Linked DNA regions of Haloactinospora alba. The protein of the gene in region 2 interacts with the protein of the main gene of each other region in a pairwise test. Links are inferred from orthologs where the notes say so. Each region holds a gene or a part of one and is shown on either strand. Other genes may lie near its edges. The genes, in order: FHX37_RS09595 and FHX37_RS03645.

What was found.
Region 1: the proteins of FHX37_RS03645 (region 2) and FHX37_RS09595 interact in binary tests that used the Escherichia coli proteins (3 or more experiments, as listed by UniProt). The link is inferred for Haloactinospora alba from one-to-one orthologs.

What each region holds. Positions count from the first base shown.
Region 1 is NZ_VFQC01000001.1:2,126,113-2,140,361, forward strand. The notes cover bases 10,375-13,223. They hold FHX37_RS09595 (sulfurtransferase TusA family protein), read left to right. Parts: upstream 10,375-11,605; coding sequence 11,606-11,842; downstream 11,843-13,223. Other genes in these bases: ctaD (aa3-type cytochrome oxidase subunit I), read right to left, coding at 10,375-10,405; ctaC (aa3-type cytochrome oxidase subunit II), read right to left, coding at 10,405-11,313; rpsD (30S ribosomal protein S4), read right to left, coding at 11,911-12,522; FHX37_RS09605 (carbohydrate kinase family protein), read right to left, coding at 12,866-13,223. In the rest of the region: trpD (anthranilate phosphoribosyltransferase), read right to left, coding at 73-1,140; FHX37_RS09550 (response regulator transcription factor), read right to left, coding at 1,160-1,567; ctaE (aa3-type cytochrome oxidase subunit III), read left to right, coding at 1,754-2,335; qcrC (cytochrome bc1 complex diheme cytochrome c subunit), read left to right, coding at 2,353-3,267; qcrA (cytochrome bc1 complex Rieske iron-sulfur subunit), read left to right, coding at 3,260-4,405; qcrB (cytochrome bc1 complex cytochrome b subunit), read left to right, coding at 4,409-6,055; FHX37_RS09575 (L,D-transpeptidase), read right to left, coding at 6,766-8,064; FHX37_RS09580 (cytochrome c oxidase subunit 4), read right to left, coding at 8,288-8,713; more of ctaD, read right to left, coding at 8,729-10,374; more of FHX37_RS09605, read right to left, coding at 13,224-13,834; FHX37_RS09610 (HesB/IscA family protein), read right to left, coding at 14,008-14,249. UniProt on the Escherichia coli protein: Sulfur carrier protein involved in sulfur trafficking in the cell. Part of a sulfur-relay system required for 2-thiolation during synthesis of 2-thiouridine of the modified wobble base 5-methylaminomethyl-2-thiouridine (mnm(5)s(2)U) in tRNA.
Region 2 is NZ_VFQC01000001.1:750,903-765,103, forward strand. Bases 9,192-11,992 are described here. They hold FHX37_RS03645 (cysteine desulfurase family protein), read left to right. Parts: upstream 9,192-9,910; coding sequence 9,911-11,074; downstream 11,075-11,992. Other genes in these bases: FHX37_RS03640 (electron transfer flavoprotein subunit alpha/FixB family protein), read left to right, coding at 9,192-9,814; FHX37_RS03650 (DUF695 domain-containing protein), read right to left, coding at 11,125-11,992. Also shown: FHX37_RS03595 (ABC transporter ATP-binding protein), read left to right, coding at 1-1,351; FHX37_RS03600 (energy-coupling factor transporter transmembrane component T family protein), read left to right, coding at 1,402-2,136; FHX37_RS03605 (DMT family transporter), read right to left, coding at 2,155-2,526; FHX37_RS03610 (DMT family transporter), read left to right, coding at 2,723-3,052; FHX37_RS03615 (TetR/AcrR family transcriptional regulator), read left to right, coding at 3,042-3,764; FHX37_RS03620 (enoyl-CoA hydratase/isomerase family protein), read left to right, coding at 3,887-4,675; FHX37_RS03625 (YbaK/EbsC family protein), read left to right, coding at 4,686-5,231; FHX37_RS03630 (protein kinase domain-containing protein), read left to right, coding at 5,601-7,655; FHX37_RS03635 (electron transfer flavoprotein subunit beta/FixA family protein), read left to right, coding at 8,059-8,838; more of FHX37_RS03640, read left to right, coding at 8,870-9,191; more of FHX37_RS03650, read right to left, coding at 11,993-12,303; tRNA 2-thiouridine(34) synthase MnmA, read left to right, coding at 12,687-13,784; FHX37_RS23815 (DedA family protein), read left to right, coding at 13,892-14,201. UniProt on the Escherichia coli protein: Master enzyme that delivers sulfur to a number of partners involved in Fe-S cluster assembly, tRNA modification or cofactor biosynthesis. Catalyzes the removal of elemental sulfur from cysteine to produce alanine.

The DNA.
Region 1 (14,249 bases), 1.4 Mb from region 2 along the record:
CCGGTCCGGTGGAACACGGCGGTTTCCGGGCCCACCGGACCCGCGACACCGCGCGAGGACCGGGTGCGTCCCTCACACGCCCGCGCGCTTGGCGAACTGCTGGCTGGCGGCGATCCAGTCCTCCAGTGTCGCCGTCGCCGCGCCGCTGTCCACGGCGGATGCCGCCCTCTCGTATCCCGAACGCAGCAGCTCGACGAGGCCCGCGGAACCGTTCTGGTCCTCGTCGGCGGCCGCGATCGTCGCGGCCGCGTTCAGTAGCACGGCCTCCCGAACCGGGCCCCGCTCGCCGGAAAGCACCGCGCGCAGGACACCGGCGTTGAACTCGACGTCCCCGCCACGCAGCGCCTCCGGGTCGCAACGCTCGATTCCGAGGTCTGCGGGGTCGAACTCCCGTTCCTGGATCTCGCCCCCGCAGACGCGCCAGACCCGGGACGTGGTGGTCGTGGTCAGCTCGTCCAACCCGTCGTCACCGCGGAACACCAGCGCGGAGGCGTTCCGTTGGGCGAACACTCCCGCGATGGTCTCGCACATCTCCCGGTCGAAAACCCCGACGGCTCCGGCTGTCGGACGCGCGGGGTTCGTCAGCGGCCCGAGGAAGTTGAAGACCGTGGGCACCCCGAGTTCGCGACGCGGTTTGGCCGCGTACCGCAGCGAGGGGTGGAAGAGCGGCGCGAAACAGAACGTGATTCCGGTCGTCTCGGCCACCTGCCGCGTCTGCTCCGGAGGGAGGTCGATGACAACGCCGAGCCGCTCCAGGACGTCAGCCGTTCCGCAGGAGGAGGAGGCCGCACGGTTGCCGTGTTTGACGACCTGGCAGCCCGCCGCGGCAGCGACGATGGCGGCCATCGTCGAGATGTTGACGGTGTGCGCCCGGTCCCCGCCGGTGCCCACGATGTCCACCGTGCGCCCCGGGACATCGAGCCGCACGGCGTGGTCCAGCATGCCCTGGGACAGGCCGGTGACCTCCGCGACGCTGGCGCCCTTCGCACGCAGCGCGATGGCGAACCCGGCGATCTGGGCGTCGGACACGGACCCTGTCATGATCTCGCGCATGGCCCATTCCGTGTCCGCCGCCGACAGCGACACACCGTCCAGCAGGGACGTGATCAGTTCGGGCCAGGTCCGGTCTTGTGGTCTCACGTGGCTCCCATCCCGGCTGTCAGTTCTGCTGCGCGGAGAGCTCGGCGGCACGGCCACGCATGAGCTCCGCCAGCGCCTCGGCCAACGCCACCGGGTCTATGGGGTGGCTGACGACCCTGTCCGCGCGTGACCACGTGGCGAGCCACCCGTCGTCCCGCCTACCGATGAGCAACAGCACCGGCGGGCACCGGAACACCTCGTCCTTGACCTCCCGGCAGACGCCCATGCCTCCTGCCGGGGCGGACTCGCCGTCGAAAATGGCGACGTCGACAGCGGTGTCCGGGTCGTGCAGTCGCTTGTGCACGGCGGGAGCGGTGGCGCACTCCAGGAACTCGACCTTGGGGACGTCAGCGGCGGGCCTGCGCCCGATGGCGAGACGCACCTGCTCGCGCACAGCCGGCTTGTCGCTGTAAATGAGAATGCGCATTCCCCTAGGATGCCACCAAGGACGCACCAGTGGCCACGCATCAGCGGTACGGTGGGGGCGGTAGCGGAGCCGACGCCATCGGCGATCGGGCACGTTACGGGGGGTCGTGCAGCACTCGTCGCCAGATACCGCAATAATGCTGCCGTGGCGACAGTAACCGCGAACCAAGAAGCTCAACCGACACCAGTGCATGGTGCGGCCAAACGACCTGACCTGGTGAGCGTTGGCACCATCGTGTGGTTGTCCAACGAACTCATGTTCTTTGCGGCGCTGTTCGCGATGTACTTCACCATCCGATCAGTGACGGTGGGAGACCCCGAGCTGGGACCGTGGCCGGCCACCGACTTGAACGTCGGCTACGCCCTGGTCTTCACCATCATCCTCGTGGCCTCCAGCTTCACTGCGCAGGCGGGTGTTTGGGCCGCCGAGCGCGGTGACGTGGGCAAGCTCCGGATGTGGTTCATCATCTCGTTCCTGATGGGCCTGGTCTTCGTACTCGGGCAGGCGAACGAGTACCGCGAACTCGTGCACGAGGGGCTGACTCTGCAGTCCAGCGCCTACGGCTCGATGTTCTACCTCACCACGGGCTTCCACGGCCTCCACGTCATCGGTGGTCTCATCGCGTTCCTGCTCATGCTGGGACGGACGTACGCCGCGAAGCGCTTCACCCACCAACAGGCCACCAGTGCCATCGTCGTGTCCTACTACTGGCACTTCGTGGACGTGGTCTGGGTCGCTTTGTTCGCATCCATCTACTTCATCCAGTAACCCGAAACGGGGAAACCGTGAAATGGATTAACGCGCGGCGGCGGCATCCCCTAGCGGGGTATGTCGTCGTCCTCATCGCGCTCGCGTTCTTCGGGGCGGGCTACGCCTTCCTGGCCCCCGACCCGGGAACCGCGGAAGCGCAGACTCTTGCCGCGGAAAGCACGAGCGACGACCGGGAACAGCCCGACGTCGCCAGGGGCAAGGAGATCTACAACAAGAGCTGTGCGAGCTGCCACGGAACCGACTTCTCCGGTACCGACGACGCCCCTGCGCTCACCGATGTTGGCGGCGCCGCGATCGACTTCCAGGTAAGCACCGGGCGTATGCCCTCGACCGACCCCGACACGCAGATGCCGCGCAAGGCCCCGGTGTTCTCCCAGGAAGAGATCAACGACCTGATCGCCTACTACAAGCAGGAAGGCGGCAGCGGGCCGGAGGTACCCCAGGGGGTTCCCGGCAGTGCTCCCCAACGCGCCGACTTCTCCGACGAGGAGGAGTACGAGGCCGCCAAGGAGGAGTACGACGAGGCCAAGGAGAGCTACGTCTCCGGTGCGGAGGACACCGAGTCGGGGATGAAGCTGTACCTGACCAACTGCGCGCACTGCCACAGCTGGTCGGGTGGCGGCGGTGCCCTCACCGGCGGCAACTACGCGCCGGAGATCCACGAGGCCTCGCCGCGCCAGCTCTACGAGGCGATGATCACTGGCCCCAGCCAAATGCCCGTGTTCAACGACGCGAGTATCACACCGGATGAGAAACAGGATCTGATCGCCTATGTGAAGGAGCTGCAGGCCGAGCCGGACGCGGGTGGTGTCTTCGCCCTGAACCGGGTCGGTCAGGTCGCCGAGGGCTTCATCGGCTGGACCGTCGGCCTCAGCCTGATCGTGGCGTGCGCGATCTGGATCACCGCGAAGCAGCGAGCCCATGACTGATAACAACACCAACCACGACAATGGAGGTGCCGAGGACCGCGACCGGGTCATCGGCACCCCGTCGTCCGCTGATGACGACGCGATCATCGCCGCCGAGGAGGATCAGCACCCCGAGCACGAGGGGGCGTATCCGGCCGAGGAGACGCAGAAGCACTCGGAGGAGGTGCAGCGTCGCGGCGAGAAGGTGGCCGCACTGTGGTTCGTCCTCGCGTTCCTCGCCGGGATCGGATTCTTCGTGGCTTATTTCGCCTTCCCGCCGAACGCGGAGGGGGAACCGGCCATCGCCAACCCCCAGACCGGCCAGTACTCCAACATGGCGTTGGGGGGGACTCTCACCGTCGCACTGTTCGCGATCGGGGCCGGCATGACCGTGTGGGCACGCAAGGTCATGCCGCACTACGAGGTCTCCTCACCGTACGACGAGCTTCCCTCGCCCGCCGAGGAGAAGAGTTCGTTCGGTGACTTCTTCATGAAGGGCGCGAACGAGAGCGGACTGACCAAGCGCCCCCTCATGCGCCGTACGATGCTGGCCGCGATGCTGCCGTTGGGGCTGGCGCCCCTGGTGCTGCTTCGGGACACCGGCCCGCTTCCCGGCGACAAGCTCAAACACACCATGTGGCGGAAGGGCATGCGCATGGTCGTGGAGGGCGGCACCGGAGAGGGCGACGACCAGTGGATCCGGGCCGAGGACCTGGCGAACGAGCCCGGCGGGATGATCACCGCCCTGCCCTACGCCGAACCCACCGAGGAGCACCCGGAGGGCCTGAGCCTGGACGAGAAGGCGAAGGCCGTGGTCCTGCTGATCCGGATGCCCCAGGACTCCTGGGGCGAACGGATGAAGGAGGAGAACGGCAAACGACTCGACTGGACCCAGGACGGGATCGTCGCCTACTCCAAGATCTGCACCCATGTGGGCTGTCCCGCCGCGCTGTACGAGCGGGATACCCACCGGATTCTGTGCCCGTGCCACCAGTCGACGTTCGATGCCGCCAACGCCGCCGAGGTCGTTTTCGGACCAGCGCACCGCCCTCTACCCCAGCTACCGCTCTCGGTGGATGACGAGGGATACCTGGTCGCCGACGGTGACTTCGACACTGCGGTCGGACCGACCTTCTGGGACGCGGAGAGGGGTGAGTAGCCGGTGAGTACGAGCTCCCAGCCGCCCAAAGGGCTGCGCAATGTCGGTAACTACATCGACGACCGGTTCCATTTGGCGAAGCTCGGGGAGAAGAACCTGCGCAAGGTCTTCCCGAACCACTGGTCGTTCATGCTGGGCGAGATCGCGCTGTACTCGTTCATCATCCTGCTCGTCACCGGGGTCTTTCTGACCCTGTGGTTCAACCCGAGCATGTCGGAGACCGTCTACGAGGGCTCCTACGAGCGCATGCACGGCGTCCACATGAGCGAGGCCTACGCCTCGACGCTCTACATCGACTTCGATGTACGCGGCGGGTTCCTCATGCGGCAGATCCACCACTGGGCGGCGCTGATCTTCGTCGCAGCCCTGGTGACACACATGCTCCGGGTCTTCTTCACCGGCGCGTTCCGCAAGCCCCGCGAGATCAACTGGATCATCGGCGTCGTGATCTTCATGCTCGCCATCGTGGAGGGACTCTTCGGTTACTCGCTTCCCGACGACCTCCCGTCCGGCATGGGTGTGCGGATCCTGCAGGGTGTGATCCTGGCGATCCCGGTCATCGGCACCTACGTGATGATGTTCCTCTTCGGGGGGCAGTTCCCGGGCGAGGACATCATCCCGCGGCTGTACATGCTGCACATCCTGCTCATCCCGGGGATCCTGCTGGCGCTGATCGTCGCCCACATATTCATCCTGTGGCACCAGAAGCACACCCAGTATCCGGGGCAGGGGCGAACGGAGAAGAAAGTCGTCGGGACACCGATGTTCCCCGGCTTCGCCATCAAGGCCGGAGGATTCTTCTTCTTCGTGTTCGCCATTGTCACCGGTCTCAGCGCGTTCGTGCAGATCAACCCGATCCACCTGTTCGGGCCGTTCACCCCGACATCCATCACATCGGGCCTGCAGCCCGACTGGTACATGGGCTTCATGGAGGGGTCGCTCCGGATCTTCCCGAACTGGTTCGACTTCAGCATCGCCGGGTACGCGGTACCGACCGGTGTCCTGGTCCCGGGGCTCGTCATCCCCGGCGCCATCTTCGGCGCTCTGCTGCTGTGGCCGTTCGTGGAGCAGTGGATCAGCGGCGACAAGCGTCACCACAACGTGGCCGACCGCCCGCGCAACGCCCCGGTCCGCACGGGCCTCGGCGTGGCCGGCATGGTCTTCTACGGCCTGCTGTGGTTGGCGGGCGCCAACGACGTGCTCGCCGAGACGTTCTCCATCAGCCTGTACGCGACGACGTGGTTCTTCCGGATCTTCGTCATCGCGGGGCCGATCATCGGGTTCATCGTCACGAAACGCATCTGTCTGGGGCTGCAGCTCCGGGACCGTGAGACTCTGGAGCACGGTTACGAGAGCGGCAACATCCAGCAGCTCCCCAGCGGGGAGTTCGTCGAGGTGCACCGGGAGTCCTCCGCGGACACGGTCAGCGTGCTGCAGAGCAAGAAGGAGGCACCCGCCCCGGCTCCCACGGTGGACGAGAACGGTGTCGAGTCCCCGGCCGCCCGCGGCCTCAAGGGACGGCTCCGTCGTGCGCTGGCCCACTGGTACACGAAGGACAACGTTTCCTTCGAGGGAGTCGAGCCGCACAGCGCCCACCACGGCCACGGCGAAGGGGGCTCCTCGGAGGAGGAGACCGCAGCCAGCCACTGACACGGCGCTCGGCACTCGGCCCGGCCCTCCGGTTCGCGCGGAACACCTCCGCACGGCACCGGGCGGCCGGGCCTTACTGTGTCTCCCCCGAGCCCCGGGCGAACCCTCCCGGGACCAGCCGGTGGGCCCCACGGCCACGCGCGCCGACTCCGTGACGGGCCACAGCCCCGACTGTCGTCCGACCCCCTCACACCATCGGCCACTGTGTCCCCATCTCCTCTCCGTGCCACTGATGGGCGCACACGGGAATCGGAGTCCGGCCCCGGAGCCGGACGGGTGCGCCCCACCGGCAGCCGGCGGGCAGAACACGCCGATCATCCGAGAGGAACGGTGGCACGCGGTGCGTCCGCGGAGGCCCGCTCGGGTCTTCCCGCCGCCCGGCCGGGGCACGGGGCTGTCCCGGACGTGTCAGGCGGAGCCGGCGGGGTGTGGGGGTCGCGCGCCGTCGGCGCTGCGGGAAGCCGTCGCAGCTGCCTGGAAGGCCCCGGCAGCGTCCGCCGCCCCGCGGTGGGGACGCTGCCGGGCTTCGGGGGAACGGCCGGGAGAACCCTGCCGGCGCGCCCGGATGGACGCGCCGGCAGGGCGGGAGCGGGGAAGGCCGCGAGCCGGGAGGGGCTCCGCGGCCGCTCGTGGGGGTCACCCGGCCGGAGGAGGGAATTCTCCGGTGTCGCTGTCGGGGGCTCTTCGCGGGAACGGGATTCCCGGACCCGCTACTCGTCGGTGGTGTGCACCGAGCCGGGGGTCCCCTCCTCGTCGGTCCTGTCGGGCTCGCCCGTCGCGCTGTTCTCCAGCCACTGGTCCCACGAGCGCTGCCAGTAGCCCCAGCCGTTGTCCACCTCGAGCTCGCGGTCGGTCCCCTCCACAACGAGCGGGTCACCCTGGTAGCTGTTCTCGTAGAACCACTTGGCGTCCTCGGTGGACATGTTGGGGCAGCCGTGGCTCGTGTTCTCCTCGCCCAGTGCCGCGCTGTTCCACGGGGCCGCGTGGGTGAACTCGCCACTGTTGGAGAAGCGCACCGCGTACTCCACGTCGAGCTTGTAGCCCTCGGGACTGTCGACGGGGACCCCGGTCGTGGAGGAGTCCATCGTCAGCTCACGGCGTTTGTTCATCGTCAGGTGCGTACCGCTGGTGGTGGTGTACTTCTCCACGTTGGCCTTGCCGATGCTGACCGGGAACTTCTGGATCTGCTCACCGTCGCGCTCCACCGTCATCTGGTGGGAGTCGCTGTCGATGGTGCTGACCTGCTTCCGCCCCACCTCGAAGTTGAGCCGGTGGTTCTCGATGCCGTGGACCCCCTCGCTGGCCTCGGTCCCGGCCAGGTGCATGTCCACGGTCACCTCCGTTCCGGAGGGCCAGTACTCCTTGGGCCGGAACACGGCCATGTCATCGCCGAACCAGTTCCAGGCACCCTGGGTCGGCTCGTCAGCGGACACCTCGATGGAGTTCTCCACCTGCTTCTTGTTCTCCACCGGAAGGTCGAAGTTGACGATGACCGGCATTCCCACACCCACGGTCTCGCCGCTGGTCGGGAAGTTGGACACCAGCTCCAGCCGCTGCCCCTGGGGCGCCGGCACGGTGCTGAACTCGCTGACGGCCTCGCTCTCCTCACCGTCCTCGTTCTCGGCGGTGGCGGTCACCGTGACGTCCGCACCGGGCTTCAGGTTCCACTCGCTGACCCACTCGGTCTTGTCGTCGTTCAGCTGCCCGGTGACCTCGTCGACGGCGGAGTCGGACCCGTCCCCGGTGTCGGCTCCGCCGCTCTGCTCCACCTGTACGTCGGTGATGCTTCCCCCGTCCGCCTGGACCGTGACGGGGACGTCGGGACGGACTTCGGAACCACCGTCCTCAGGAAGGACCTTGACCGTGACCGGGTCGCTTCCCCCCTCCGCGCCCGCGGTGTCAGCACCTTCGGAACCGGAACCGGAGCATGCGGCGGTGAGGCCGAGGGCTAACACCGCCAGCCCCGCACCCGCACGGCGGTGCGCCGTTGGGAATGCGCTGTCCTTCACGCCTGGTCCTCCAGCATCCAGCTCGACCCACGTTGCTCTACACCCGCTGGGACGCGCCCCGAATCGGGACAGTTCCTGACAAACCAGCGGCACGTTCGCGGGCTACAACAACAAGCATTATTGGGGGAAAGCCCGCACCAAAAGAATACCCCGGTTCCCTTCCGGATGGCTCACGGGCCGGAAGGGAACCGGGGTAGGGCGAAGGTCAGCCGCGGCGTGCGGCCTAGTGCTCGAACTCGTGGCGGTAGTACTCGAAGACCCAGCCGATGACGGTCAGCATCAGTGCGAAACCGCCGATGAACACCATCCACCAGCCGATCGCCACCCCGACGGCGGTGAACGCGACCGCCATGGCGACGAACAGCGGCCACCAGCTGTGCGGGCTGAAGAAGCCGTAGTCTCCGGCGTTCTCGGCGATCTCCCCGTCGAGTCGCTCCTCTGGCGGAGGACCGTGGTGGTGTTCGCTACGGCGTGCCGACTGCCAGATCCAGAAACCGACCATCCACCCGAAGGCGATCGCGACGATCAGCGCGACCGTCCCGGTCCATTCGACGCTTCCTTCGGAGACCCACGCCCAGTAGGCGTACAGTGCCGCGACCAGACCGAAGAAGGTCGAGACACCCATAAACATGTATGCCTGCATCTTCATGCTCGGACTCGCCTCCTAGGTCGCGCTCGACGGTTCCGGCGCCGCGCCGGGAGCCGCAGCGTGCGGATGGTGCAGGTCGAACGCGGGGCGTTCGGAACGGATACGCGGCAGCGAGGTGAAGTTGTGCCGCGGTGGCGGGCACGACGTCGCCCACTCCAGCGAGCACCCGTACTCCCACGGGTCGTCCACGGTGACCTTGGCCGCGTTCTTGTGGGTGATCCACATGTTCCAGAAGAACACCAGGGTGGAAGCGCCCAGGACGAACGCGCTGATCGAGGAGATCATGTTCAGCGTGGTGAAACCGTCGGCGGGGTGGTAGTCGGCGTACCGCCGCGGGAAGCCCTCAGCGCCCAGCCAGTGCTGCACCAGGAACGTGCCGTGGAACCCGAAGAAGAGCAGCCAGAAGTGGATCTTGCCCAGCGTCTCGTTCAGTAGCTTCCCGGTGAACTTGGGCCACCAGAAGTAGAACCCGGCGAACATCGCGAAGACCACGGTGCCGAACACGACGTAGTGGAAGTGGGCCACGACGAAGTAGCTGTCGGTGACGTGGAAGTCGATGGGCGGGGAGGCCAGCAGCACACCGGTGAGTCCACCGAACAGGAACGTCACCAGGAAGCCGACGACGAACAGCATGGGGGTGCTGAACACCAGCTGGCCGCGCCACATCGTGCCGATCCAGTTGAAGAACTTCACACCGGTGGGAACGGCGATGAGGAAGCTCATGAAGGAGAAGAACGGCAGCAGCACGGCCCCGGTCGGGAACATGTGGTGCGCCCACACCGTGACGGAGAGTCCGGTGATCGCGATGGTCGCTCCCACCAGGCTCTTGTAGCCGAAGATCGGTTTGCGGCTGAACACCGGGAGGATCTCGGTGACGATGCCGAAGAACGGCAACGCGATGATGTACACCTCGGGGTGCCCGAAGAACCAGAACAGGTGCTGCCAGAGGATGGCGCCGCCGTGTTCCGCGTCGTAGACGTGGGTGCCGATCATCCGGTCCGCTCCCAGCGCCACCAGGGCGGCTGTCAGCACGGGGAACGCGATCAGCACGAGCACGCTGGTCAGCAGCGTGTTCCACGAGAAGATCGACATCCTGAACATCGTCATCCCGGGCGCGCGCATGACCAGCCCGGTGGTGATGAAGTTGACCGCGGCGAGGATCGTTCCCAGACCGCTGACCACCAGTCCCAGGATCCACAGGTCGCCTCCGATGCCCGGCGACCGGACCGCGTCCGAGAGCGGGGTGTAGGCGAACCAGCCGAAGCTGGCGGCGCCACCGGGGGTGAGGAATCCGCCGACGACGATCAGGCCGCCGAACAGGAACAGGTAGTAGCCGAAGATGTTCATCCGGGGGAACGCCACGTCCGGAGCACCGATGTGCAACGGCATGATGATGTTGGCGAACCCGACGAACAGCGGTGTGGCGAACAACAGCAGCATGATGGTGCCGTGCATGGTGAACAGCTGGTTGAACTGTTCGTTGGTCACCACCTGCAGGCCCGGCCACAGCAGCTCGGCGCGGATCAGCAGCGCCAGCAGACCGGCGAAGACGAAGAACCCGAACGAGGTGATCAGGTACATGTACCCGATCGTCTTGTGGTCGGTCGACGTCAGCCAGTCGACGATGATCGACCCTTTACGGGTGGTCGTGGGTGCGGGAGTCGCAACGCTGGACGGAGTCACTGTCGTCATCAGTCGCCAGCCTCCTCGGCCTCGTCGCGGGTAGCCGCAGCGTCCGCTTCCTCATCCTGCTGCTCGGTCGGGGTCTCCTGCTGTTCGGAGCCGTTCTGGGCCTGAGCCTCCTGCTCCTCGACCCACGCGTCGTACTCCTCGGAGTCCACGACCTTGACGTCGAACAGCATCTCACTGTGGTCGACGCCGCAGAGCTCTGCGCAGCGGCCACGGTAGACACCCTCAGTGCCCTCGTTGATCTTCACCTGGAACTCGTTGTCCTTGCCCGGGATCACGTCCATCTTGAACGCGAACTCGGGTACCCAGAACGAGTGGATGACGTCCGGTGAGGTCAGGTCGAAGTGCACGACCTCTCCCTCGGGGAGAACGAGGGTCGGCAGGTCGTCGGGGGTTCCCACGGTGGAGAACCGGGTCTCCGGCTCGGCACCGTCACCTGCCTCGCTCTTGGGCTCGTCCAGGTAGTTGAACTGCCAGCTCCACTGGAAAGCGACCACCTCGACGTTGACGTCGGCTGGTTCGTCGGTCTCCAGCAGGTAGGTCTGGTCGCGCGCGGTGAAGTAGAAAAGGACAGAAATGATAACGATCGGCAGCACGGTGTAGAGCGCCTCGATGGGCATGTTGTAGCGCACCTGCGGCGGCAGCTGCTCGGAGCGCTTGCGGTGGAAGATGACCGACCAGATGGTCAGCCCCCACACCAGGATGCCGACCGCGAACGCCGCCACCCACGAGCCCTGCCAGAGCGTGAGCACGCGCTCTGCCTGCTCAGTGATCGGCTCCGGCACGCCCAGCCGGGTGAACTCGTTCGAGGCGCAGCCGGTCGCGGCCATGCCCAACGCGGCCAACGCTACGCCGCGCGGTGCCCATCGGCGCAGCGCGGGGCGCCGATTCCTAAGGCGGGTCGGACTCACGGATTGCCTTCCCAGCGATGATGCCCGCGTCCAACGCGGGCGGTCGTGTATCCCAAGCTCGTCAAGGGGCAACATATCGCGACTCACCCGCCGTGCTGCTCACGGACATGCGTAAACCAGCGTGTTACTCGGCGCACGGCGGCTGGCACTCGCGTTTCTGCCACCCCGGCCCGCCTGTAGAGACGGGCTAAGGCGAGAGTACCGCTGCCTTCACGTCCTCTTTAACCGGGTACCGGTTAGCCACCAGGACGGGTAGGGATCGGGGGTGAACCGAACCCACGAGGAGGAGCCCGTGTCCGACCAGCCGCTGGTAACGATCGAAGCGATCGGACGGAAATGCCCCGTTCCCGTCATCATGCTCGCCGAGAGGATCCGCGAGGTCCCCATCGGCTCGCTCGTCGCCGTTACCGCCGACGATCCGGCGGCCAGGACCGACATTCCTTCCTGGTGCCGGATGAAGATGCAGGAGTTCGTCGCCGAACACCCGCTGGACCATGGTAGCGCCTTTCACGTCCGGCGCATGTACTGAGTCCGGGACAACAACGGGACCGCGCACCCGGCGGGTGCGCGGTCCCGTGTATCCGGGCTGTCCGGTTGTTACCGCGCGTAGTACTCGACGACGAGCTGCTCGTCGAAGGGAATCGGCACCTGCTCGCGCGACGGGCGGTCGACGACCGCCACCCGCAGGTCCGAGTGGCTCACGGCGAGGTAGCCCGCAGTGCGCTCGTCAGCGTGCACACCCTCGGCAGCCTCGACGAACGGGACCAGCTTCTTGGACTTCTCCCGAACGCTGACGATCTGCCCCGGCTTGACCTGGAACGAGGGAATGTCCACTTTCTGGCCGTCCACGGTGATGTGACCGTGGTTCACGTACTGCCGGGCCGCGTAGATCGAGGGAGCCAGCCCCGAGCGCAGCACGACCGACACGAGCCGCATTTCCAGCTCGGCGATCATCTCCTCGCCGGTACGGCCGGAACGCTTGCGGGCGCTCTCGTACACCCGGGCGAGCTGCTTCTCCGACAGGTCGTAGTACCAGCGCAGCTTCTGCTTCTCTGCCTGGCGCACCGCGTAGTCGCTGCTCGAGCGACGAACCCGGCGGCCGTGCTCGCCCGGCGGGTAGGGCCGCTTCTCGAAGTAGCTGACCGCCTTACGGGTCAGCGGGGTACCGGCGCGCCGGGACAACCGCACCTTAGGTCCGGTGTAGCGCATTCACGTCCTCCGTCTGTTTTCATCAAGAGAGTCCGAGGTAAGGCTCGCCTAGGTCTCGGAGGTGCCACACAGCAACCCGGTCGCGTCCGTCCCACGGACACGACCGCTCCCGTACCGCCACAGAGACCCCCACCGTGGCGGCGTTGGCGTATCTGAACCCGGCGCGCATCTCAGCGCGCCGGGGCGGGATCACGCCGCTGGCACCGCGGGCGTGTAACACCGCCGGGTGCCGCGGCGCGTGGGTCGCGCTCCCACTGTACGCGTTCTCCACGGGTGGCCCGAACACACGTGTGCCCGTCGGGAACACTCCCGACGGGCACGACACGGGTAGCTCAACCCGGTGTCACAGGAAGGCCTCGGCCTCGCGAGCGCTCTCCTCGCCGTAGGAGTCGGTGAGCTTCCTGAGCAGGCTCTCCTTCGTCAGCGTGTACTCCTGGGGCCCATCGGCCTCCAGGCAGTGCACGGCGGTGGCGTTCCCCACCTGGGCGGAGCGCTCCAGGCTGAGGCCCCATCCCAGGGCGGTGAGGAAACCGGCCCGGAAGGCGTCTCCCACACCGGTGGGCTCGCCGATGGAGGTCACCGCGGCGGAGGGAACGTGCACCGGCGGCTCACCCTTGCGCGCGATCTCGACGCCCTTGGCGCCGAGCGTGGTGATCCGCATACCGACCCGGTCCAGGATCTCCTCTTCGCTCCACCCGCTCTTCTGCTCGGCGAGCGCCTTCTCGTACTCGTTGGTGAACAGGTAGGTGGCGCCCTCGATGAGCTGGCGGACGTCCGGCCCTTCCAGCAGGGCCAGCTGTTGGGAGGGGTCGGCGGCGAAGGGGATACCGCGCTCCCGGCACTCCTTACTGTGCTGCACCATCGCCTTGGGGTCGTTGGCGCCGATCAGGACCAGCTCGATCCCGTGCTGCGCGGTCAGTGACGCGAGCTCGATGTCACTGGCCTCGGCCATGGCACCGGGGTAGAACGAGGCGATCTGGTTCTGGTCGAGGTCGGTCGTGCAGACGAAGCGAGCGGTGTGCTTCCTCTCGGAGATCCGCACGCCGGAGGCGTCCACTCCATGGCTTTCCAGGTAGGACTTGTACCCGTCGAAGTCGGCACCGGCCCCGCCCACGAGGAGGGGACGCGCACCCAGCCGTGCCATGGCGAAGGAGATGTTAGGCGCAACCCCACCGCGCCGGACGTCCAACTCGTCCACCAGGAACGACAGGGAGATCTGCTCGAGCTGGTCAGCGATGATCTGCTCGGAGAACCGCCCGCCGAAGGACATCAGGTGATCGGTAGCGATAGATCCGGTTACAGCGATGCGCACTCTGTAGGGCTCCTTGTATCGGGGAGACAAGACAAGCCCCAAGAGTACCCAGCGTCCTTCGCCGGCTCCGGAAGGCCCCCTCGAATTCCCTATGTTCCTGACCCTGCGCATCCGGGCGAACACAGCACCGGCCCGTGCGACACGCACTCGCACGGGCCGGTGCTCGGGGCTCCTCAGTTGAAGGAGTCGCCGCAGGCGCAGGAGCCGGTCGCGTTGGGGTTGTCGATGGTGAAGCCCTGCTTCTCGATGGTGTCGACGAAGTCGATCGTGGCACCGATCAGGTAGGGCGCGCTCATCCGGTCGGTAACGACCTCGACGCCACCGAAATCGGCCACCACGTCGCCGTCGAGCTCACGCTCGTCGAAGAAGAGCTGGTACCGCAGTCCCGAGCAGCCGCCCGGCTGGACAGCGACAC
Region 2 (14,201 bases):
CATAACCGGCGAACAGCGCGGAACACTGCGCGTCGACGGCAAACCCGCCGACGCGACACGCGGCACCACCGGCCTGGTAGGCCAGGACCCCGAGACGCAGCTCGTCATGGCGCGGTGCGGCGACGACGTGGCGTTCGGCCTGGAGAACCTGGAGACGGAGCCCGCGCGGATCTGGCCCCGGGTGCGTTCCACCCTGCGCGACATCGCCTTCGACCACGAGCTGGACCATCCCACCGCCGTGCTCTCCGGCGGGGAGAAACAGCGCCTCGCGGCCGCCGGGGTGCTCGCCATGAGCCCGCGGCTGCTACTGCTCGACGAACCCACCGCCAACCTGGACCACGACGGGGCCCGCCGTATGCGGGAACTGCTGGACACGCTGCTGGCGACCACCGAGGCGACCATGGTGCTCGTGGAACACCGCGTCTCCGACGTCCTCGAGCGTGTGCACCGTGTCGTGGTGGTGGAACCGGGCGGGGGAGTGCTGGCGGACGGTCCCCCCGAGGTGGTGTTCGACCGCCACGGTGACCGGTTGGCCGAGCACGGCGCCTGGGTGCCCGGGCGGGATCCCGAACCGCTCCTGACACCGGAACCCGGTGGGGAGGCCGTACTCGAGGCGACCGGATGCCGCGCCCGTACGCCGGCCGGGCTCGGACCCCACGCGGCCCGGCCACGCAGGGTGCTGGACGGCGCGGACGCGACCGTCAGCGCCGGGACGGCGACCGCCGTCACAGGGGAGAACGGTTCGGGGAAGTCGACCCTGTTGAGCCTCCTGGCCGGGCTGTCCCCGCCCGAGGCGGGAGCGGTCCGGCCGCGTGGCCCCCTGGCGCGGGTCAGCAGGCGCCCGCTGTCGCGGTGGCCGGCGCGACAGCTCGCCCGCCACGTCGGAACGGTGTTCCAGCACGCGGAGGACCAGTTCGTCACCGGGCGCGTCCACGACGAGCTGCGGTTCGCGCCCCGACGCGCCGGGTTGTCCGGGCGGGAAGCCGACCGTTGGGCGGCCGAGCTGCTGGAACGGTTGTGGCTGGCCCCACTGGCCGACGCCCACCCCTTCACCCTCTCCGGCGGGGAGAAACGGCGGCTGTCCGTGGCGACAGCGCTGAGCGCCGGCCCCGCCCACGCGCCGGACGTGCTGTTGCTGGACGAGCCCACGTTCGGCCAGGACACGCGCACGTGGCGCGAGCTGGTCGAGCTGCTCGACCGGTTGCGGGGGCAGGGACGGGCGATCGTCGTGGCCACCCACGACGAACTGCTGTTGTGCCGTTTCGCCGGTACCGAACTGCGTGTGCGCGACGGCGGGGTCACCGCGCTGGAGGCGCCGTCCCGCCCCGGGAGAGGGGACGGAGAGTGGTGAGAGCTTCCGTCTCCGGTTTCCGGAGCGGGCCGGAGGGGAGATCCGCGCCCGTGCGTCCACCGGCTGGGCGCCCCTGGCTGGCGCGCCTCAACCCGCTCGCCAAGTTCGCCGCCGCGTTCCTGGTGACGGCCGGGCTCATCCCGGTACTGGACCCGGTGACCGCCGGGGTCGTACTCGTCGCCGCGGCGGCTCTGCTGCCGGTGAGTGGTCTGGGGGTACGCGCCCTGGTCACGCTCGGGGGCTCCCTGTTCCTCATGAGTGTCTCCATCGGAACGATCAACCTGGTGTTCGGCGACGAGGGTGCCCTGCCGGCGCTGGGTACGGCCGTGCGGCTGCTGGCCATCGCGCTGCCCAGTGTGCTGGCCGGCATGACCAGTGACCCCACCGAGGTCGCCGACGCCCTGGTGCAGAAACTGCGTCTGCCCGAACGCCCCGCTCTGGGAGTGCTGGCCGCGCTGCGGCTGGTTCCCCTCCTGGCGGGACAGTGGCGCACCCTGGGACTCGCGCGCCGTGCCCGCGGGGTCGAGTCGGGCGGCAACCCGATCGCCGCCGTCGGGATCTTTGCCGGCAAGGCCTTCGCGCTGCTGGTACGGGCGATCCGCACCGGTACGCACCTCGCCGCGGCCATGGAGGCGCGCGCCTTCGGCTCCGGTGGGCGCAGCCACGCTCGAACGAGCCGCTGGACAGCGGCCGACACGTGCCTCCTCGTGGGAACCGCGGCCGTGCTGTTCCTGGCGCACGGTCTGTCCATGTACCTGGGCACCTGGCGGCTGCTGTTCGGTTGACGGCCGGGGCGGAGCGGCCTACTGCGTCGGGGCGCTGCTGTCCTCGGCGGTCCCCACGGCTCCGTCGGCGGGGCCGTTTCCCGCTTCGAGGGCGAGAACGCCGCTCATGGTGAGGACGAGCCCGAACCCCTGGAGCCATGTGAACCGGTCCTCGAGGAGGACGACCCCGATCAGGGCGACGGCTGCCACCCCGAGGGCGGCCCAGATGCCGTAGGCGACGCCGATGCCCATGCCGCGCCTCAGCACCAGGGACAGCAGGTAGTAGGCGCCGAGAACGCCGACGAGGGCGACGAGGGTCGGCAGGAGTGCGGTGAATCCGTGGGAGAAGCGGGTGGCGACGGCTCCGACCACCTCGGAGAGGACCGCCGCGATCAGATAAACCCAGGTCATTTCTGGTTCCTCCTTGTCGTGGTGTGCCCACCGGCCGTATGGACACACGCCACACTAGATATAGTTGTACGAAAGTTCAATTAGTTTGCCGGGGGCGATGGCACCCGGAGTTCATGGCAACCACATGATATTGAACATTCGTTCAACCTTATGTCAGGCTCGTCCTGCGGACACAGCTGCAAGAAGGAGGATGAGTATGACTCTCGCGTACGTGTTTCTCGTCGGCGCCGTCCTCGCCGAGACCATCGGGGCGGTCGCCACCCGGTTCTCCCACGGGTTCACCCGTGTCCTACCGACCACGGTGACCGTGCTCAGCGTCCTTGGTGCCTACTACCTGCTGTCCCTGGCGCTGCGCGCGGGTCTGGAAATCGGCGTCGCCTACGCGATCTGGGCGGCGAGCGGGGTGGTCACGGTGGCCCTGCTCGGTGCGCTGCTCTTCGGGGACCGCCTCTCCAAAACCCAGGTGGGGGGTATGGCGCTGGCTGTCGGCGGTGTTCTCGCCCTGCAGCTCGGCGGTGCGCACTGAGACGGACGGCGACGCTCCGGCGGCCCCGAACCGGTTGCTCGCTTCCGGCACCGCCGTCCGCGCTGCGGTAGCCTCTGCGGTGCGCACCGCGCTCGTGCCGTCGCGCGGGAAGGGCATCTCCGTTGGGGCGACCGGATGGGGGCACATCGTGAACCAGGCCGCCGGGGAGTGGAGCGATGGTCGGCGTGCCCGGGGAGAACGCAAACGGCAGGCCATCATCGCGGCGACCCTCCGGGTGCTGGAGCGGGACGGGACCGCGGGGGTGACCCATCGCGCCGTCGCGCGGGAGGCGAACGTTCCGGCCAGCTCCGCCGTCTACTACTTCGCGACGCTGGACGACCTGCTCGTCGCCGCGCTCACCGAGGCCACCGACTCCTACATACGGCAGCTGCGCGAGACCAGTGAGCGTGCGGCGGACGAGATCGAGGGGTTGGCCCAGCTCATCGTCGAGGCATGCGGGCCGAACCGTCCCCGTGCGCTGGCCGAGCGCGAACTCACGCTGTTGGCCGCCCGCCGTCCCGCCCTGCGGCCTGCCGCGCAGCGGTGGCGGGACACGGTCGCCGAGGTGGCCCGGAAACGGACGGACGACCCCCTCAGCGTGCAGGGAGTGGTGGCGGCCGCTGACGGGCTGTGCGCCCGCGTTCTGCTGGGAGACGAACTCACGGTGGCCGAGGTCAGCGAAGTCCTGTACAACGCCCTGCGTCCGCGGTGATTCCGCCGGGTACCTGACACGGTTCCGCCCGGGGCGCCGACCTCCCGCCGGGGCGGTGCGCGGAGGGCGGGGATCGTGGTAGGGAACAACAGCCGCAGTGTCCCGAAACGAAAGGTGCCGACATGGGCGAGTTCGTACGTGTGGAGACCGACCCCGACCACCCGAGCGTGGCGGTGATCCGGTTGGACCGGCCCAAGATGAACGCGCTGAACGCGCGGATGCAGCGCGAGATCGGTGCGGCGGCCGCGCAGGTGAGCGAGGACGACTCGGTTCGTTCCGTGATCCTCTACGGCGGGGAACGCGTCTTCGCCGCGGGGGCCGACGTGCACGAGATGGCGGAGATGAGCTACGCCGAGATGCTCACGCACTCCCGCAGACTCCAGGAGTCCTTCAACGCGGTCGCGGCGATACCCAAACCGGTCATCGCCGCTGTCACCGGCTACGCACTCGGCGGCGGCTGCGAACTGGCCCTGTGCGCGGACTTCCGGATCGCTGTGGAGGACGCCGTGTTCGGCCAGCCCGAGATCCAGCTGGGCATCATCCCGGGAGCCGGGGGGACGCAGCGCCTGCCGCGGCTGGTGGGTCCGGCCAAGGCCAAGAACATGATCTTCACCGGGCAGCACGTCACGGGCAACGAAGGGGCGAAGATAGGACTCGTCGACGAGACGGTCGGCGCCGGGGAGGCCTACTCCCGGGCCCTCGAGGCGGCGAGCCGTTACAGCGACGCCCCGGCCGTGGCACTGGGTGCCGCCAAACAGGCGGTCGATGACGGCCTGGAAAGCGACCTCGCGACGGGACTGGAGACGGAACGCCTGCACTTCTCCGGACTGTTCGCCACCGAGGACCAGAAGACCGGCATGCGCAGCTTCGTCGAGGAGGGCCCGGGGAAGGCGCGTTTCACCGGGCGCTGAGGAGGAACGGATGTGGTACCTGCGCACCGAACCGGCCCGGCTGCGGACCGACCTCCTGGCGCCGCCCGTCGCGGAGGAACTCGCCGCCTGGCAGCCCTCCGCCGGTGCGGCGGAGCCTCGCGTCGCCGGGATCGACCCGGCGCTCGCGGACACGGAGAACTGCAGCGCCGCCTACGGTGTGCCGCTGGAGGCCTCGGCGAACTGTGTGGTGGTTTCCGCCAGACGGGGCGGCCGTACGTGGCTGGCGGGGTGCGTGGTGCTGGCGACGACACGGGTCGACGTGAACAGGGTGGTGCGCGGTCAGCTCGGCGCGCGGAAGGCGTCGTTCGCGGACCAGGCGGAGGCGGTCGCGGCCACCGGAATGGAGTACGGCGGTATCACTCCCGTCGGACTCCCGTCGGAGTGGCCGTTGCTGGTCGACACCCGGGTTCCGGAACAACCCTGGGTCGTCGTCGGGAGCGGCACCAGGTCGGCCAAGCTGGTGCTGCCGGGCGCGGCACTGGCCGAGCTTCCCCGGGTCCGGGTCGTGGCCGGGGTGGGCACGCCACAACAGTGACAAAGCCGGGGCGGGGCCGACGAGCCCGGTCCGCCGTCCCGCGGGTGTCCCGGCCGCTCGGGTCCGGGCACCCCGGGACGAATTCCGGGTTCCCCGCGGCGGGAGCCCGGAACGGGAGGCGGATGTTATCCGTCATAATCGAGTGAGTGTTGGATGGCCGCGCCACAGGCGCTGGCGGTTTCGGCCCCGGAAACCGGCGCGGCCTCCCTTCGTCCTGGCCGGGGGCTCCCGGCGTGTAGTGAATGCAGCTTGTGGTTACCGAGTGTGGCGGTCGGCCCCGTGCGGCCGTTGTCCCGCCACCGGATCCGCGCGTCCGTGGCCGTTAGGCTAGACAGGAGGGCGTGCGGCGTTTGAGGGGATGAGTTCGCTATGACAGTGCCCTCCTCGGCAGGTTCCCCCGATGGCGAGGAGCTGCCGGAACGCGTCGGGCGGTACCTGATCCGCCGGCGTATCGGGCAAGGCGGCATGGGCGTGGTGTACCAGGCCGAGGATCCCCACCATGACCGGCCGGTCGCGATCAAGGTCCTCAAGTCCGAGGTCGCGGGGGACGAGGTGGCGCGGGCGCGGCTCGCCCGCGAGGTCGAGACGATGCGCCGCGTGCACAGCCACAACGTCGCCGAGGTGATCGACGCGGATACGCAGGCCGAGCTTCCGTGGGTGGTCACCGAGTACGTGCCGGGTCCCACCCTGGACTCCACGGTCACCGACCACGGCCCGTTGCGGGGGCGGGCGCTCACGCGCTTCGTCTCCGGCCTCGCCCGGGCCATTCGGGACATCCACGCTGTCGACGTCATCCACCGTGACCTCAAACCGGGCAACGTCATCATCTCCAACGGCGAGCCCATCGTCATCGACTTCGGGATCGCGCACGCGGTCGACGGAGCGAAGCTGACCCAGACGGGCACGTTCGTCGGGACACCGAGCTACCTCTCCCCGGAGGTGATCGAGGGTACCGACCTCGGCCCCGCGACGGACGTGCACGCGTGGGGAGCGACGGTGGCGTTCGCCGCCACGGGGAACGCGCCCTACGGCGCGGGCTCGTTCGAGGTCATCTTCTTCCGCATCCTCAACGGCGAGATCTCCCTGGACGGGATGCCGGACGGCCTGCAGCCGCTGGTGCGGGCCGCGGTCTCGCGGGATATGGGAGACCGGCCGAACGCCGACCGGCTCGTGGCCGAGACCGAACGGCTCAACCTCGACCTTCCGCTGCCGGAGGAGCTGTCCGACTACCGGCAGACGGGGGTGACCGGAAAGCACACCATCCACGGAGCGACGCCCGGCTCCTCCTCGGAGGGGTCCGGCGCCGGCGCGGCCGCGCCGGCCGCCGCGGGGGCGGCCGCTGGTGCGGAGACGGCCGAGGCCGCTGACCGTTCCGGGGCCTCCGCCGGTGGCACCGGGCAGGAGGAGGACGCCGGGACCACCATGGTGGCGGGGTCCGGCGGCCTCGACCAGACGACGCGGGTCGCCGGTGCGGGGGAGGCGTCCGACCCCGGTGGCGGCGAGGCCGAGCGCACAATGGTGGCGGGCTCCGGTGGTGCGGACCAGACGATGCGGGTTCCCGCGGACGACCCGCAGTCCACGGGGCTGTTGGGCGGCGCCGGGGACGAGCGCCACGCCCCCGGCTTCGGTAACGACCCCGCGGAACCCCGTGGCCACTACTACGACTCCACGCTGCGTCCCGAGGACTTCCGCGACGTCCTTCCCCCGGTCGACGAGCAGGGGTCCAGCCGCTCCGCGCGGCAGGACCCGGACGACTCCCAGGAACAGGGCTCAGGGCTGTTCGGGATGTTCCGCCGCTCCAGCGGGGACCGGATCAGTGACTACTTCGGTAACTCCGAGGGCGGGGCCTACGCCTACGACGAACCGCGCCAGCTCCCGTGGCTGCTCCTCCTCCCCGCGCTGGGGATACTGGCCGGGATATCCCTGCTCCTGCCGACGATAGGGCTGGTCATCGGGCTGGTACTCGCGAGCTTCCTCGGGGCGCTGGACACGGTGAAGAGCGAGCACGCCCGACGTGTCCAGGCGCGGGGGCCGCGCAGTTCGGACACCATGGTCGTGGTGCTGAGCATGCCGTGGGCGGTTCTGCGCACGCTGGGGCGAGCGTTGCTGTTCGGGCTGGGCTACCTGGCGGTCGGCATCGTGATCGGTCTGATCTTCGGCCTCGTCCTGGGGGACAACTCGGCCAACTACGTCGGTTCCTACGCGCTCTTCCTGGTGGTGGTGCTCAGCTTCGTGGGTCCCAACGGCGCCGGTGCCCGCCGCCAGGCGCTCCAGCTGACCGAGCGGATCGGAATCCGCAACGTCTACGTGTACTGGGGGGTCATCGTCGCCGTCGTGCTGCTGGCGATGCTGATCCTCTCGTGGGGATTCGGAGGGTTCGCGCCGCGGTGGGACCCGATGTCGGGCCCCTCCGACTGGTTCTAGTCCCGTCCGGCGGACGCTGCCCGCGGCGAGCGGTGTGTCCGGTGCCGCGCTGGCACGGCCGAGGGGGAGTTGGGACCCTCCGCCGACCGACGGGCAACGCGGCCAGGGCGGCACCGGGACGCCGCCCAGTGGGGCAAGCGTCCGCCGGACGGGGTCCAGCAGCGGCGTCGCTCCCGCGGATGGTTCTTTCGGCCAGTGGCAGGGGTAACATTTGCCCCAGAGCTACTAATCAGTAACATCAAGAGTGCGAGCACTACGATCAGGCGGGATGGCGTGACGTGAACGCCAACCCAGTGCCGAACCGCAGTGAGACGTTTGGCACCCTGAGGGCCACGGACGCGCCGCGCGTCCGCACCGTCCGAGCGGGCGATGTATGGGAGTGCAGGGAGGTCGGCCACCGGCCATGAATATTGTCGTATTGGTCAAGCAGGTCCCGGACACGGCGACCGAGCGGAAACTCGCACCGGAGGACAACACGCTGGACCGCGCGGCGTCCGACGGAGTCATCAACGAACTCGACGAGTACGCCATCGAGGAGGCGCTGCTCCTCAAGGAGAAGCACGGCGGAGAGGTCACCGTCCTGACCATGGGACCGGACCAGGCCACGGAATCGATCCGCAAGGCCCTGTCCATGGGTGCGGACAAGGCCGTGCACGTCAACGACGAGGCGCTGCACGGTTCCGACGCCCTGCAGACGGCCTACGCGCTGTCCCAGGCCCTGGGAACCCTCGAGTTCGACATCGTGGTGCTGGGCTCGGAGTCCACCGACGCGCGTACCGGCCTCGTGGGGGCCGCCCTGGCCGAGTACCTCGAGCTTCCGCAGCTCACTCTGGCCGGCAAGGTCGAGGTGGACGGTTCCTCCGTGACGGTGCAGCGCCAGACGGACTACGGCTACGACGTCGTCGAGGCCAAGCTGCCGGCCGTGGTCTCCGTCGTGGAGAAGATCAACGAGCCGCGGTACCCGTCCTTCAAGCTCATCATGCAGGCGAAGAAGAAGCCGGTGGAGAAGCTGACGGTTTCCGACGCCGGGATCGAGCAGGACAAGGTCGGACTCGCGAACGCCGCGACCGAGACCGTGGACTTCGCGCCGGCTCCGCCGCGACCCGCGGGCACTGTCGTCAAGGACGAGGGCGACGGCGGCACGAAGGCCGCCGAGTTCCTCGCCGAGAAGAAGTTCGTTTAGGTCCGGCGGAGACGAAAGAGGGAATCGAGAAATGGCTGAGGTCCTCGTCCTCGTCGACCACGTCGACGGGGAGGTAAAGAAGGTCACCAACGAGCTGCTCACCGCCGCGCGACGCGTCGGTGAACCCGCGGCCGTGTGGGTCGGCGCCGGCGCCGACGCCGCCGCACCGAAACTCGCCGAGTTCGGCGCGGAGAAGGTGTACACGGCCAGCTCCGAACTCAACGACTACGTCGTCGCCCCCAAGGCGGAGCTCCTCGCCAAGCTGGCCGGGGAGAACTCTGCGGCTGCGGTTCTGGTGTCCGCCACCCCCGAGAACAAGGAGGTGGCCGCGCGTACCGCGGTCAAGCTGGGATCGGGCGCCCTGACCGACGTGGTGGACGTGACCCCCGAGCTGGTGACCGAGCACAGCATCTTCGGTGGCGCCACCGTCACCCACGCCAAGGTGCGCACCGGTGCCCCGGTGGTCGCCCTGCGCCCCAACTCCGTGACCGCCGAGGCCTCCCAGGGGGCCGGGGCCCAGGAGGAGGTCTCCGTGGACCTCCCCGAGTCCGCGACCTCGGCGAAGGTCGTGGAACGGGTCAAGCAGGAGCGCGGCGCACGCCCCGAACTCACCGAGGCCGCGATCGTCGTCTCCGGTGGCCGGGGCGTCGGTTCCGAGGACTTCTCCGTGGTGGAGTCCCTCGCGGACTCGCTCGGTGCCGCCGTGGGCGCGTCCCGTGCCGCTGTGGACTCCGGCTGGTACCCCAACGAGTTCCAGGTCGGCCAGACCGGGAAGACGATCAGCCCGAACCTGTACATCGCGCTGGGCATCTCCGGAGCGATCCAGCACCGGGCGGGTATGCAGACCTCGAAGAACATCGTCGCGGTCAACAAGGACCCGGAGGCTCCCATCCACGAGATCAGCGACTTCAGCGTGGTGGGGGACCTGCACAAGGTGGCGCCGCAACTGACCGACGAGGTCAACAAGCGCAAGTGAGCTGCCTGCTGGCCGGGGGAGTGGGACATCCGACCCGTTCCCCCGACCGCCCTGCGGGACAGCGGGCACGCGCCCGGCCGTATCCTGGGCAGTGCCATGGTGTATCTGGATCACGCCGCCACAACAGCCGTCCGCCCCGAGGCCGTCGCCGACATGACCGAGGAGTTCGGTCAGCTCGGCAACGCCTCCTCACTGCACGGGGCCGGCCGCCGGGCGCGCCGGGTGGTCGAGGAGGCCCGCGAGGACATCGCCGGGGCCTTCGGCGTCACTCCCTACGAGGTGGTGTTCACCGGTGGGGGGACGGAGGCGAACAACCTCGCGGTCAAAGGGCTGTTCTGGGCGCGTAACCGTGCTTCCCCCGAGCGCCGGCGCATCCTGGTGAGCGCGGTGGAGCACCACGCCGTGCTCGATCCGGCGCGTTGGATGGCCGACGCGCAGGGGGCGGTCTACGAGGAGCTCCCGGTCGACGAGTACGGCCGGGTCCCGCCGCGGGAGCTGCGTGCCGCGATCGAGAGGAACCCCGCCGACGTCGCCCTGGTATCGGTCATGTGGGCGAACAACGAGGTGGGAACGCTCCAGCCCGTGCACGCGTTGGCGGAGATCGCCCGGGAGTACGGCATCCCGTTGCACACGGACGCCGTGCAGGCGGTCGGTACGCAGCCGATCGATATGGGCTCCGTGTCCGCGCTCACGGTGTCCGGCCACAAGATCGGCGGTCCGATGGGGGCGGGCGCGCTCCTGCTCGCGCGCGGGGTGGACCCCGTCCCGGTCCTGCACGGTGGCGGACAGGAGCGGGAGGTGCGCTCCGGAACGGTCATGACACCACTGCTGCGCGGAATGGCCACCTCGGTCCGGATGGCTGTCGAGGAGCGGGAGCCGCACGCGGCCCACCTCGCCAAACTCCGGGACGAACTGGTCACGGCGGTGCGGGACGCTGTCCCCGAGGCCGTGGTGAACGGTCACCCCACCGAGCGCCTCCCTGGCAACGCTCACGTCTCGTTCCCCGGTTGCGAGGGGGACGCCCTGCTCATGCTGCTCGACGCTCGCGGCATCCAGTGCTCGACGGGCTCGGCCTGCTCCTCCGGCGTGGCACAGGCGAGCCACGTGCTGCTCGCCATGGGCGCCGCGGAGGAGACAGCGCGCAGTTCCCTGCGTTTCTCACTGGGGCGGGACTCCTCCAGTGCCGACGTCTCCGCCCTGTACTCGGCCCTCGGCCCCGCGGTCGAACGTGCTCGCCGCGCCCGGGAGAAGCGCCACTGAGCACCGCCGGCCGTGGCACACCGGGCGCGGGGAGGGTGCGGACGGGCGGGTCAGGACCCCAGCTGGCGCCGGAACATGGTACGTAGCTGGTTGATGGACTGCCATTCCGGGTCGAGCCGGCTCTGTACCGTGGAGCGGCCTTCGGACCACTCACGCACGGCCGCTTCCACCTCGGGGAGAACGCCCGACTCCGGATCGAGGTAGTAGTGCAGCTGCCGGTGCCCTCCCACCGTCTGCTGGGCGAGGAGAGCTCCGTTGTCGCCCAGGATGCCGTCGACACGCGTGACGAACTCGTCCAGCGCGGACGCGGAGGGCTCCACCGGGCGTTTGTCGTTGTCGCTGTGGGCGTAACCGAGTGACACCTGGACGTAAAGCGTGAAAGCGGGAAAGTCGCGCCGGTGCAGCGGGTGGCGGAGGGAGAACTCGACGATCCCCCGCAACGGGACGCGCATCTGCAGCGTGGGCCAGCTGTTCGCGTTCCCGCCGCCGGAGAGCTGACGCACCACGGCAGGCAGCGAGGTCGGGGGCAGCGGGTCCAGCGGCCGTTCCGCCAGGGGCTCCACTCCGGCTATCCAGCGCACGTAGTCGTCCTCGCCCAGCGCGAGCATCACCACGTGCTCGGCCAGACTGGTTTGGGTCTCCTCGGGAAGGAACATGTTGTCCGGGTGGTACACCCCGGCGTCGATCGTGCCCTGCCGCTGGTCCACCCGGAGGGACAGGGCGGCGTGTGACAGGTCGAACGTGTGGTCGTCCCAGGTGATCGAGCTGGTGAGCTGCTCGTGGTCCGCCGGGTAGGCGGGGTGGAACTGCCACTCCGCGTCCTTGGGGGCGGAACGCAGCCACCGCTCGGTGAGGATGCGCGCCGAGTCGTCCGGCCCACCACTGAGGGTCAGCGCGTAGGAAGCCGTACTTCCCAGCAGCGCCAACGGATCGTCCATGTCGGACATCCGCGCCATGAGTTCCTCGGGATCCTCGTCCCCCATGGTGCCGAGGTCACCGGGTCCGCTGTCCGCGGAGCGGGAAACGGCGGAGACCTCCCATGTCAGTTCGGGATGGATCCGCTGTACCCGTTCGGTGACACGGGCGGCGGTCTCCTCGGGAACCGGTTCGCCCGCGTCGACCGACGCGGCCAACGTGCCACGGACGTCGTCCCAGTGTGCCCAGAACTCGTCCACGGCTGCGACGGATCCGGTCTCGTCAGCGGAGCGGCGACGGCGAAACAGAGCCATACCCCTAATTTTCGCAGAGCCGCGCGGTGAGCGCGCCACATGAGCGCTCGGCAGCGGGCCCGGTTCCCGAACCGAGCACAGCGCGACGGCGCATAGGCTTGCGGGACTATAGACTGAGAGTGGCTTGGGGTAGGGGCGTCCGTGCTGCGGACAGCGCTCGGTCCGTGCTCGCGCCAGCTCCGGCCGCCGTCGCACCGACCGCCTGAGCGGACACTGTTCGTCACGGCGGCGCGGGAGCCTCGCGTGGCAGGACGAGTGCCCGCCGTAGGAGCCCTCTACCCGTCTGTCCGTTCCGGGACGGGCAGCGACCTCGACACCACGCAGAAGGAAGGAGAACGGGCGTTTTCCCGCCGAGGGGCTGGAAACCGTCCTGGGGACCTCTGATGACGTTGCGCGTACTCGCCGCCATGTCCGGCGGTGTCGACTCCGCAGTTGCTGCTGCCCGCGCGGTTGAGGCGGGCCACGACGTGACCGGTGTCCACTTGGCGCTGTCCAAGAACCCCCAGTCGTACCGCAGTGGAGCACGGGGGTGCTGCACTGTCGAGGACTCCCGCGACGCGCGCCGGGCCGCCGACGTGATCGGTATCCCCTTCTACGTTTGGGACATGGCTGAGGAGTTCGAACGCGAGGTCGTGCAGGACTTCGTCGAGGAGTACTCCGCCGGCCGCACACCCAACCCGTGCATGCGTTGCAACGAGAAGATCAAGTTCGCCGCTGTCCTGGACCGCGCCGTGGCGCTCGGCTTCGACGCGGTGTGCACCGGCCATCACGCGCGGCTGGTCGGCGGCAGGCTGCGGCGCAGTCCGGACGAGGCCAAGGACCAGTCCTACGTGCTGGGTGTGCTCACGCGGGAGCAGCTTGACCACGCCATGTTCCCGCTCGGGGACTGCACCAAGGACGAGGTGCGGGCGGAGGCCGACCGGCGCGGCCTGGCGGTGGCCGAGAAACCGGACAGCCACGACATCTGCTTCATCGCGGACGGGGACACGTCCGGGTTCCTCAACCAGCGGCTGGGTTCCGAACCGGGGCCGATCAAGGACGAGTCGGGCGAGGTGCTGGGTACCCACGACGGTGCGCACACGTTCACCGTGGGCCAGCGCAAGGGGCTGAACCTGGGCGGCTCGGTGAACCGGCGCTACGTGCTGTCCATCGAACCGGTGGAGAACACGGTGACAGTGGGTCCGCGGGAGTCGCTGCGGGTGGACGAGATCGTGGGGAGCTCGCCGGTGTGGAGCGGCTGCGATCCGCTCACCGAACCCTTCTCCTGCACGGTGCAGCTGCGTGCGCACGGCGAGGTGTACTCGTGCCGGGCATGGCAGCGTTCCGGTGAGCTCGTGGTCCGGTTGGCCGAGCCCGCGACCGGTATCGCGACGGGGCAGGCGGCCGTGCTCTACGACGGCGATGTGGTGCTGGGGTCGGCGACGATCTCGGAGACGTCCTTCGTCGGCGAGGGGGAGGAGCAGCCGGTCCCGTCGGTCTGAGCCGTGCTCCGGTGTGTGGTTTCCCGGAAGGTCCGGAATCCCTGTCGCCTGACTTAGGTTAGGCATACCATAGACATGTTCCAGGTTGGTCGGGACCGGAGGGCACGATGGACTACGGCTTTTTGGAGGGGGAACCCTTCTGGACCGTGTACCTCGTCCTGGGCGTGATCGCCCTGCTGCGGACCCAGACCATCTACTGGCTCGGACGCTTCCTGGGCAAAGGAGTGCGCCGTTCCCGACTGGCCATCCGCCTCGGGGAGCGGTTGGACCGCGCGCAGCGCATGATCGACCGGTTCGGCCCACCCGCGGTCACCCTCTCCTACCTCACCGTGGGGATCCAGTCCGCGATCCACCTCACCGCGGGGGCGATGCGCATGTCCTTCCCGCGCTACCTCGCGGCCGCTCTCCCGGGAAGTG